One region of the Micromonospora sp. WMMB482 genome, then DNA from elsewhere that is predicted to be linked to it. Evidence: riboswitches for the same ligand, from Rfam matches in the RefSeq annotation. Region 1 holds a riboswitch; each other region holds the start of a gene.
What was found. Region 1 has a riboswitch for cyclic di-AMP ahead of KSK32_RS03910 (hypothetical protein). Riboswitches for the same ligand answer to the same signal wherever they lie in the genome.

Region 2: linked by a shared signal. The riboswitch ahead of KSK32_RS15080 (hypothetical protein) and the one ahead of KSK32_RS03910 (hypothetical protein) in region 1 are both predicted to bind cyclic di-AMP.
Region 3: linked by a shared signal. The riboswitch ahead of KSK32_RS34545 (NlpC/P60 family protein) and the one ahead of KSK32_RS03910 (hypothetical protein) in region 1 are both predicted to bind cyclic di-AMP.

Annotation. Positions count from the first base shown of each region.
Region 1 covers NZ_JAHOPD010000020.1:671,253-674,518, reverse strand. Annotated here, with positions in the region: gene KSK32_RS03920 (STAS domain-containing protein) at 1-17, shown strand, start outside; gene KSK32_RS03915 (SRPBCC family protein) at 119-571, shown strand; gene KSK32_RS03910 (hypothetical protein) at 595-1,668, opposite strand; cyclic di-AMP (ydaO/yuaA leader) riboswitch at 1,673-1,803, opposite strand; gene KSK32_RS03905 (cation diffusion facilitator family transporter) at 1,947-2,861, opposite strand; gene KSK32_RS03900 (AAA family ATPase) at 2,953-3,266, opposite strand, start outside.
Region 2 covers NZ_JAHOPD010000020.1:2,970,481-2,973,746, reverse strand. Annotated here, with positions in the region: gene KSK32_RS15085 (YibE/F family protein) at 1-1,112, shown strand, start outside; cyclic di-AMP (ydaO/yuaA leader) riboswitch at 1,267-1,398, shown strand; gene KSK32_RS15080 (hypothetical protein) at 1,402-2,430, shown strand; gene KSK32_RS15075 (carbonic anhydrase) at 2,486-3,139, opposite strand.
Region 3 covers NZ_JAHOPD010000020.1:2,523,163-2,526,428, reverse strand. Annotated here, with positions in the region: gene KSK32_RS12810 (pyridoxamine 5'-phosphate oxidase family protein) at 1-215, opposite strand, end outside; gene dcd (dCTP deaminase) at 294-872, shown strand; gene KSK32_RS34545 (NlpC/P60 family protein) at 937-1,968, opposite strand; cyclic di-AMP (ydaO/yuaA leader) riboswitch at 1,982-2,116, opposite strand; gene KSK32_RS12795 (N-acetylmuramoyl-L-alanine amidase) at 2,355-3,266, shown strand, end outside.

The DNA of each region.
Region 1 (3,266 bases):
TGCTGCCCGGCGCCTGAGCGCCGTTCACACCCCCTGCGGCCAGGGGGCCTTCTACCCGTTGCCAGTCCGGCGCCGGTACGGGACGATCGTCGCGACGCACGACGGCGAGGGGGCCCGCTTGCAGAGCAGCGACAGCTTCAGCTACACCGTGCAGGCCCGGTGCAGCCGGGCCGAAGCGGTGGCCCTGTTAGGTGATCTGAGTCGCCAGGGCGAGCTGCATCCGCTGATCGTCCGGGTCCGGAAGCTGCCGGCCCGGCCGGGCGCACTGGCCAGCTACGCGATCACCGACCGGCTGCAGCTCGGCCCGCTGCACTTCCCGGTCACGTACCAGGCGGACGTGCTGATCGCGGGCGAGGACGAGGTGGTCACCGTGGCGCGGCAGCAGCCCGCGACGACGGTCCGCAACCACACCCGGCTGCGCGACGAGCCCGACGGCACGGTACGCATCGACGTGGAGATCACGCTGACCGCGCCGGCGCCGCTGTTCGGGTACGCGTTCCGCCAGGCCCGGGCGGCTCACCTGGGCCTGGCGGCGCGTCTCGGAGCGACCCTGGAGGGCCGGCCGGCCTGATCCGGCCGGCCCGTCCGGGGCGGTCAGTACACCGAGAGGTGCACGTGGTTGGTGTGGTCGCTGGACGGGTCGCCGTTGGCGCCGCTGTACGACTTCCACCCGCTGCTGGGCAGCCAGATCTGCTTGAACCAGATCACGTAGAGCACGGCGAGCGGGTCGGCGTTGCGCACGAAGTACGCGGCCAGGTTGTTGCCGTACGTCCGGTCACCGCCGGAGGCCACACCGCCGAAGCCGCTCTTCTGCGCGGCGAAGTCGCAGGCCCGCCCCTTCGGGTGCTCACCGGAACCGCTGGGCCGGTGACACGAGACGTACCGGGTGAAGCCGGCCGCCTTGGCCTGTTGCAGCGCGTGCAGCGTGCGCGGGGTGATGCAGCCGTTCGCCGGCGTCGGGTCGTTGACGCTGCACGACTCCGACGGCCAGGAGCCGTCCGAGTTGCGCGGCGCCGGCTTCGCGTTCTTGCTGGAGGTGCCCTGGACGCTGCCACCGCCGCTGCTGCCGCGCGAGGTGCGGTCGTTGGCCACCTCCAGGGCGCGCTCGGCCTGTTCCTTGCGCTTGGCCATCACCGTCACCTGCTTGCGCTGCTCGCGGATCTCGCCGTCGAGCTGGGCGCGGGTGCGGGTGGCCTCGTCCCGGGTGGCGATCAGGTCGCGCAGCGTACGGTCCTCGTTCGCGGCGACCTGCTCCAGCGCGGCGGCCCGGTCCATGAAGCCCTCCGGGCTGCTGCTGCCGAGCAGTGCCCCGGCGGTGCCCAGGCGGCCGTTGCGGTACGCCACCGCGGCGATCTCGCCGACCTTGGCGTCGCGTACCGCGAGTTCGGCGCCGACTGTCTTGAGCTGGTCGTTGAGCTGCTTCTGCCGGCTCACCGACCGGTTCAGCGCGGCTTTCGCCTCCAGCCAGCCCTTGCCGGCGGCGTCGAGCTGGGCACGCAGTTCGGGCGTGCCGCCCTCGTCGTCGCCGGGAGCGGCGGCGAGCAGGCCGGTCGCCGGCGCCGCCGAGGCGGGGGAGACCGGAACGGTCGCGACGCCGAGGGCCAGCGTCGCGACGATCAGGGCCGCCAACCGGGCGGCCGTCCGTCGTACAGGTGCCACTGGGGGCATTCACACGTCCTTCCGTCAACGCCGACCGGGTTAGCTGACGGGTTCGGGACGGAAGATCCCTACCGCTGACGCGGATGCACCCCACGTACGTGGTTCCCCGGCTCGTCCCTGCGGACGATTAGGCGACGGCCGCCCCACCGGGGCCGGTGGCGTCCGCGGGTGCGGCCGCGACCGAGACTACCGGCGCTGCCCGGGCACGGCTCCGCGGAGCAACGCCGCTAGGCGGGGCAAAACCGGCATAAGACTACATTAGCCACAGTGATTTAAGTGTGTCCTAATCACCACTCGGTCGGTCCGCACACTCCGGCCGACGCTCCGGGTTCGACCTGCAACGTGGCGTGATCGATGGAGAAGTCCTCGTGCAGGGCGGCCCGCGCCGCGGCCAGCACCCCGCCCGGGTCCACGCCCGGCTCGGTGGTCAGGTGCGCCGAGGCCACCTCCATGCCCGAGGTGAGCGTCCAGACGTGCAGGTCGTGCACCTCGGCCACGCCGGGTACGGCGGCCAGCCGGTCGTGCACGGCGGTCACCTGGAGGTGCTCCGGCGCGGCCTGCACCAGGATGCGCAGCGCGGCCCGGCCGAGCCGCCAGGTGCGCGGCAGGATGAACAGGCCGATGCCGACGGCGACCAGCGGGTCCGCCCACCACCAGTCGGTCACCGCGATGACCAGCGCGGCGGCGATCACGCCGAGCGAGCCGAGCAGGTCGCCGAGCACCTCCAGGTACGCCCCGCGCAGATTGATGCTCTCCTTCGACCCGGCGCGCAGCAGTGCGAACGCGGCGATGTTGGCGAGCAGGCCGAGCGCCGCCACCACGAGCATCGGGCCGGCCAGCACCTCCGGCGGCTCGCCGAACCGGCGTACCGCCTCGACCAGGACGTAGACGGCGACGGCGGCGAGCAGCACGGCGTTGGCGAGGGCGGCGAGCACCTCCAGCCGGTAGAGCCCGAACGTGCGCTGCGGATCGGTGCCGACGCGGCGCGTGGCGGTGATCGCGGCGAGCGCCATGCCGATGCCGAGGACGTCGGTGAACATGTGCCCGGCGTCGGAGAGCAGCGCCAGCGAGCCGGTCGTGAAGGCGGCCACCGCCTCGACCACCATCAGGATGGCGAGCAGCGCGAAGGCGGCCCAGAGGCGGCCCCGGTGGCGATGTGCCGCGTTGGCCACCGCACCGCTGTGGTCATGACCTGCGCCCACGCCAACACCCTTCCTGCCCCGTACCGGCCCGACCCAATGTATGTTCACATCGCTATGTGTGCAAGTGAACTGCGGGTGGCGGCCGGGCGACTCACCCCACCGGGTCGAGCGTGGTGAGGCGCTGGGTGGCCCGGGACAGCGCCACGTAGAGCGTGCGCACGCCCGAGGGGTCGGCCCGGATCTCGCCCGGCGCCACCAGCACCACGCCGTCGTACTCCATGCCCTTGGCCTGGAGGCTGGTCACCACCTGGAGCCGGCCCGCGCCGAGCGCGCCCAGCCAGCCGGCCACCTCGTCCCGGCGCGGCACCGGCGTGATCACGCCGACCGTGCCCTCCACCTGCCCGAGCAGCGTCTCGGCCGCCTCGACGGTGGCCGCCGGCAGGTCGGCGGCGGGCACCGTGCGCT
Region 2 (3,266 bases), 2.3 Mb from region 1:
GGGTGGTCACCGAGCCCTGCCCGCCGACCCCGGAGGCCCCGGAGGCCCCGGAGGCCCCGGACGGTGGAGGTGGCCCCTGCGGCACCGTGACCGTCACCGCCGAGCAGGGCCCGGACGCGGGCCGGCAGGTCGAGATGCCGATCCCGGCCGGGCCGGGCGCGCCCCGGGTCGCGGTCGGCGACGAGGTCGTCCTGGTCGAGCTGACCGACCCGGCCGACCCGACGGTGAAGTCCTACAACATCGCCGAGCACCAGCGCGGTACGCCGCTGATCTGGCTGATGGTGCTGTTCGCCGCCGCGATCGTGGCATTCGGCCGCTGGCGCGGGCTCGCCGCGCTCGGCGGCCTGGTGGCCAGCTTCGCCATCCTGCTCGGCTTCGTGCTGCCGGGCATCGGGTCCGGCCAGCCGCCGCTGCTGGTGGCGATCGTGGGCGCCGCGCTGATCATGTTCGTGGTGCTCTACCTGACCCACGGGATCACCGCGCAGACGTCGGTGGCGGTGCTCGGCACGCTCGGCAGCCTGGTGGTCACCGGCGTGCTCGGCCTGCTCGCCACGTCCGCCACCCACCTGACCGGCTTCGGCAGCGAGGACGCCACCACGCTGTCCATGTTCCGGGCCGACGTGGACCTGCACGGGCTGCTGCTGGCCGGCATCATCATCGGCTCGCTGGGCGTGCTGGACGACGTCACAGTCACCCAGGCGGCCACCGTCACCGAACTGGCACACGCCAACCCGGGCCTGTCCCGGCGGCAGCTCTACCGGGCCGCGACCCGGGTCGGCCGGGCCCACATCGCGTCCACCGTCAACACCATCGTGCTGGCGTACGCGGGCGCGTCGCTGCCGCTGCTGCTCCTGCTGGTCGCCGACTCCCGCCCGGTCAGCCAGATCCTCACCAGCGAGTTCCTCGCCCAGGAGATCGTCCGCAGCGCGGTGGCCACGCTCGGCCTGATCGCCGCCGTACCGCTGACGACCGGACTGGCCGCGATCGTGACCACCGCCGGACGACGCTCGCGCGGCGCGGAACCGGCGCCACCCGCGCCCCGGCCGCCGACCCGACGGGAGGACGCGCTGGAGGCGCTCGGCGGCGGGAAGAGCACGGAGGCCGCATGGTGACACTCCGCAGCGTGACCATCGATTTCAAACGCGACGCTGGTCACGGTGCGCCACGGCGAAATCTCGCTATTGGTCGGCTTCCGGACGTAGATCCTCAGGAGTGCTGTCAGGTAACCTCGCTGCCGGTCACCGCCGAAGGCGCGCACCGGCGCCAGCGGTGCCGCCGCCCAATCGCCCGCGGGCGAGCCGGGGAACCAGGTACATGGGGTGAATCCGCGACAGCGGTAGGGGCCACTTCCGTCCCGAACCCGTCAGCTAACCCGGTCGGCGGCCGACGGAAGGGAACATTGTGACGGCACCCCTGCGCCGCTGGCTGACACCCGTGGTGGCCGTGCTGGCCTCGCTGGCCGTGCTGGCCGGGCCGACCCCGGCGACCGCGGCCCCCACCGCGGCGGCCCCCGGCACCCCCTCGGGCCACGAGGAGGACGGCGAACCGCCGCTCATCACCGAGGCGATCGACGCCGCCAACCGCAACTTCCTCCAGGCCAAGGCGAAGCTGGCCAAGTCGCAGGACCGCCAGCGGCGGCTGGCGGCCGAGGTGAAGACGGCACAGGCCGAACTCGACGCGCTCAGCCCGCAGGTCAACCAGCTCGCCGCCCAGTCCTACCGGACCGGCCGGATGGGCGCGATGGCCATGCTCCTGGAGAGCAACTCGCCCGATTCGTTCGTCCGCCGGGTCAACGCCCTGGACGAGCTGAACCTCCTCAACGCGCAGCGCCTGGCCGCGATCAACGCGGTCAAGACCCGCGCCGAGCAGGCCAAGATCGCGCTCGACGCCGAGGTACGCGAGCAGGAGAAGCAGAAGAACGCGATGGAGCGCGAGAAGGTGCAGGCCGAGCGCGCGCTGAAGCTCGTCGGCGGTCTCGGCTTCACCGGCGGCCTGGTCTCCGCCACCTCACCGGTCGCCAAGATCGCCCCCGGCCGCACCGCCGACGGCGGCTGGAAGGCCGAGTCGTGCAGCGAGGACGACCCGACCACCTCGGGCTGCGTCACCCCGCGCACGCTGCACGCGTACAAGGAGGTACGCCGCGCGGGCTTCAAGCGCTTCGTGGGCTGCTACCGGCCCGGCGGGCCGTGGGAGCACCCCAAGGGCAAGGCGTGCGACTGGTCGCTCCAGAACAGCGGCTTCGCGCCATGGCACAACAACGACACCCGCCGGTACGGCAACGAGGTCGCCGCCTTCCTCATCCGCAACGCCGACCGGCTGGGCATCTACTACGTCATCTGGAACCGGCAGATCTGGTTCCCGGCCACCGGCTGGAGTTCGTACAGCGGACCGTCGAACCACACCGACCACGTTCACATGTCGCTGCTCTGATTCGGACACAGCGAAGGGGCCGCCCTCGGGCGGCCCCTTCTCGTCGCCCTAGGGGTCAGCCGGCCAGCGCCGGATCGGCGGGCGCCGCCGGAGCGGGCAGCGGGGCCGGGGACTGCGCCACGGTCCGCACCTCGCCGCCGGCGAGCCGGTACGACATGCCCACCACCGTGCACCGCCCGGCCGCCACCCGCTCGGCCAGTACGGCGGACCGGGCCAGCAGCGTCTCCACGGTCTGCGCGATGTGCACGTCGATGATGCCGTCGAGGTCGTCGACGCCATGGCGGGCGGCGCGCAGCAGGCTGGGCGAGACCGCGTCCACCACCGCGCCCAGGTGCCCGACCGGGGCGGCACCCGTCCGGACCCCCTCCCGGGCGGCCTGGACCGCGCCGCACGAGTCGTGCCCGAGCACCACCACGAGCGGCGTGCCGAGCACGGTGACCGCGTACTCGACGCTGCCGAGCACCTCCGGCCCGGCGGTGTGCCCGGCCGTCCGCACCACGAAGAGGTCACCGAGACCACGATCGAAGATGATCTCGGCGGCGAGCCGCGAGTCGGAGCAGCCGACGATCACCGCGAAGGGATGCTGACCGTCGGCGACCGCCGCCCGGTGCCCGGCGTCCTGATTCGGATGCTGCGGGGCGCCGCTGACGAACCGGTGATTACCGGCACGCAGCTCGGTCAGTGCCTGCTCCGGGGTGCTCGGCGTCATGTCCCTCACCTCGTCTACCTGGGGAACCACCAGGCCGAACGGCCTCGCGACCCACGGTCACACGCACCTCGGGGCCCGTCAAGATTCGTGATACGCATTTCATACTTTCCCGTGCCGGCCCGCGTCG
Region 3 (3,266 bases), 1.9 Mb from region 1:
CCGTCGCGTTCGAGGTCGCGGCGCTTCGGCGAGTCGATGACGAAGCACCAGAGGCCGTCGGCGGTGAAAACCGGGGAGACCGGGTGGACCCGGGGGCCGCCGTCGGCGCGGACCGTGGCGAGGTAGCCGAAGCCCGGCCCGTACTGCTGCATCAGGAGGCGGATCTCGTCGGCGAGGCGGGGCTCGTCGGCGGCGAATTCGGACCAGGAAGCCATGTGGACACTCTATCGAACACGTGTACGAAGATGCACTGCGACACGCTGGTCACCCGTACCGGTCGCTATGGTGTTCCGATGCTGCTCTCCGACCGCGACCTGGTCTCCGAGATCAAGGCCGGCACGCTCGCGCTGGAGCCCTTCGAGCCCACGCTGGTGCAGCCGTCGAGCATCGACGTACGCCTGGACCGGCTGTTCCGGGTCTTCAACAACCACCTCTACACGCACATCGACCCGTCGATCCAGCAGGACGACCTGACCTCGATGGTGGAGGTGCCGGAGGGGCAGCCGTTCGTGCTGCACCCGGGCGAGTTCGTGCTCGCCTCCACGCTTGAGGTGATCTCGCTGGGTGACCAGCTCGCCGGCCGGCTGGAGGGCAAGTCGAGCCTGGGGCGGCTGGGGCTGCTGACCCACTCGACCGCCGGCTTCATCGACCCGGGCTTCTCCGGTCACGTCACGCTGGAGCTGTCGAACGTGGCGAACCTGCCGATCACGCTCTGGCCGGGGATGAAGATCGGGCAGCTCTGCATCTTCCGGCTCTCCTCGCCGGCCGAGCACCCGTACGGCTCGGCCGTCTACGGCTCGCGGTACCAGGGGCAGCGCGGACCGACGCCGAGCCGGTCCTGGCAGAGCTGGCGCACCTGGCCGGCGCGCTGACGGCGCCCACAGTTGTTAATAGGGGCCCCCTCCTCTACCGGAGGCGTTAAGAGGGGGCCCTTCCTTACGATCGGCCGTAGCTGTTGATGTCGCCGTCGTCGACCCGCTTCATCGTGATGGGCTTGCCGGACTGGGAGGCGTGCACCACCCAGCCGTCGCCCACGTACATCGCCACGTGGTGCAGGTCGCCGTAGTAGAAGACGAGGTCACCGGCGCGCAATTCGGCCCGGCTGACCCGCTTCGTCACGCCGTGCTGCTGGCGCGCGCTGTGCGGCAGTGAGACGCCGCCCTTCGCCCAGGCCGCCATGGTGAGGCCCGAGCAGTCGAAGTGGTCCGGCCCGGCCGCGCCCCAGACGTAGATCTTGCCGATCTGGGCGCAAGCGAACTTGACCGCCGCCCCGGCCGGGCCGCCGGGGTAGCCGGCCGGGCACGGCGCCGGGCGCAGCGGGCCCCCGCCACCCTTGCCGTACACCTTGAGCCGTAGTTTCTCCAGCTTGGCGATCTCGGCGTCGATCTGCTTCTTCTTCGCCGCGAGCTGGGCCTCGGTACGCGCCAGACCGGCGATCATCTCGTCCAGCGGCTTCTTCTTCGCCGCCAGCTCGTCGCGCAGCGCGGCGACGGAGCGCACCTGCTCGTGCTGGCGGTGCGCGAAGCGGTCGAGCAGTTCCAGGCCGTTGACCAGGTCGCCGGGCGAGCGGCTGCCCAGCAGCGCGTTGACGGTGGAGAGGTTGTCGCCCTTGTAGGCGTCGGCGGCGAGCCCGCCGACCTGGCCGAGCGCGGCGTCCACCCGGGCCTGGAGGGGTGCGATCTGCCGGCCGAGCGCGTCGGCCTGCTTGCGCCGTGCGGCGAGCTGCCCGCGTACGGCGTTGACCTGTTCGATGACCGGTTCGAGCTTGTTCCAGTCGCGGTCGATCTGGGCCTCGATCTCGGCGACCGAGGGTTCGGCGTGTGCCGCCGTGGCGCCACCGGTCAGGACGACGGCGGTGCCGACGAGGGCGGCGAGAGCGATGGTGAAGCGGGACCAGCGGGTACGCGGCACAGCCGTGGACCGGTCGACCGACCGGCTCGACGACGGCCGCGGGGCATGGAGTGCCACCGGGCGTCCGTACTCCTTCTTCCGTACCGCCTACCGGGTTAGCTGACGGATTCGGGCGGGAAGGGAGCCGCCCTACCGCATCGCTGCGGATTCACCCCAGGTACCTGGTTCCCCGGCTCGCCCGTAGGCGACTCGGCGGTGTCGGACCGTCACCGACCGGGTTGGACGGTGAGACGTGCGGCCGACGATTCCCCAGAGTAGGGACCACCGTTATCGATCCGCAACTTCCAGCGGCGTGACACTCCGTACGCGATCCGGGGCCACACCCCCGGCAGCGGTGAAGTTTTCTTTCAAGCTTGATTATCCACTGGAAAGGTATTGACCCTCGCGGGGCTGCGGAGTGAGGGTGGAAACGCAGTGACCCCCATCCCTGTCCAGGAGGTTCGATGCACCTCTCCGCCCCGCCGTCGGGCAGACGGATACTGCTCGCCGCCGCCGTGGCGGCCGCCACCGCGCTGGCAACGACCGGACCGGTGACCGCCGCGCCGGACACGTCCGCGCCCGCGAGCGACCGGCAGCGACAGTACGCCGCCGCCGCGGCCGAGTACGGCGTGCCGCAGAACGTGCTGCTCGGCGTCTCCTATCTGGAGTCCCGCTGGGACACCCACGTCGGGCAGCCCAGCACCAGCGGCGGCTACGGCCCGATGCACCTGACCGACGCCGCGCACATCCTCGCCACGCCGGGCAGCGCCCACGTCGACGAGGACGAGGATCCGCGCGGCGACGACGCCCGCCCGCTCACGCTCGATCCCGCCACCGCCGCCGCGCCGAAGCGGGAGACCCCGCTGCCGCCCGCCTCGCTCCAGACGCTCGACGCCGCCGCCGCGCTCACCGGGCTCGACGCGCGGACGCTGCGGACCGACCCGGCCGCGAACATCCGCGGTGGCGCGGCGCTGCTGGCGTCGTACCAGAAGGCTCTGGGTGGGCCGGTCGGCGCCGGCACCGACCCGGCGGCCTGGTACGGCGCGGTGGCCCGGTACTCCGGCGCGGACACCTCCGACGCCGCGGCGGCCTTCGCCGACGAGGTCTACGACCAGCTCAGCCAGGGCGCCAGCCGGACCACCGACGACGGCCAGCGGGTCACGCTCGCCGCGACCGCCGCGAAGCCGGACCGGTCCCGGCTGGCCCGCCTGGGCCTGCGCCACGCGCAGCGGCCGGACGGGCTGGAGTGCCCGGTCCGGCTGGCCTGCGAGTGGATCCCCGCGCCCTACGAGCAGCTCAGCGACGACCCGGGCGACTACGGTAACCACGACCTGGCCGACCGGCCGAAGCAGCAGAGGATCGAGTACATCGTCATC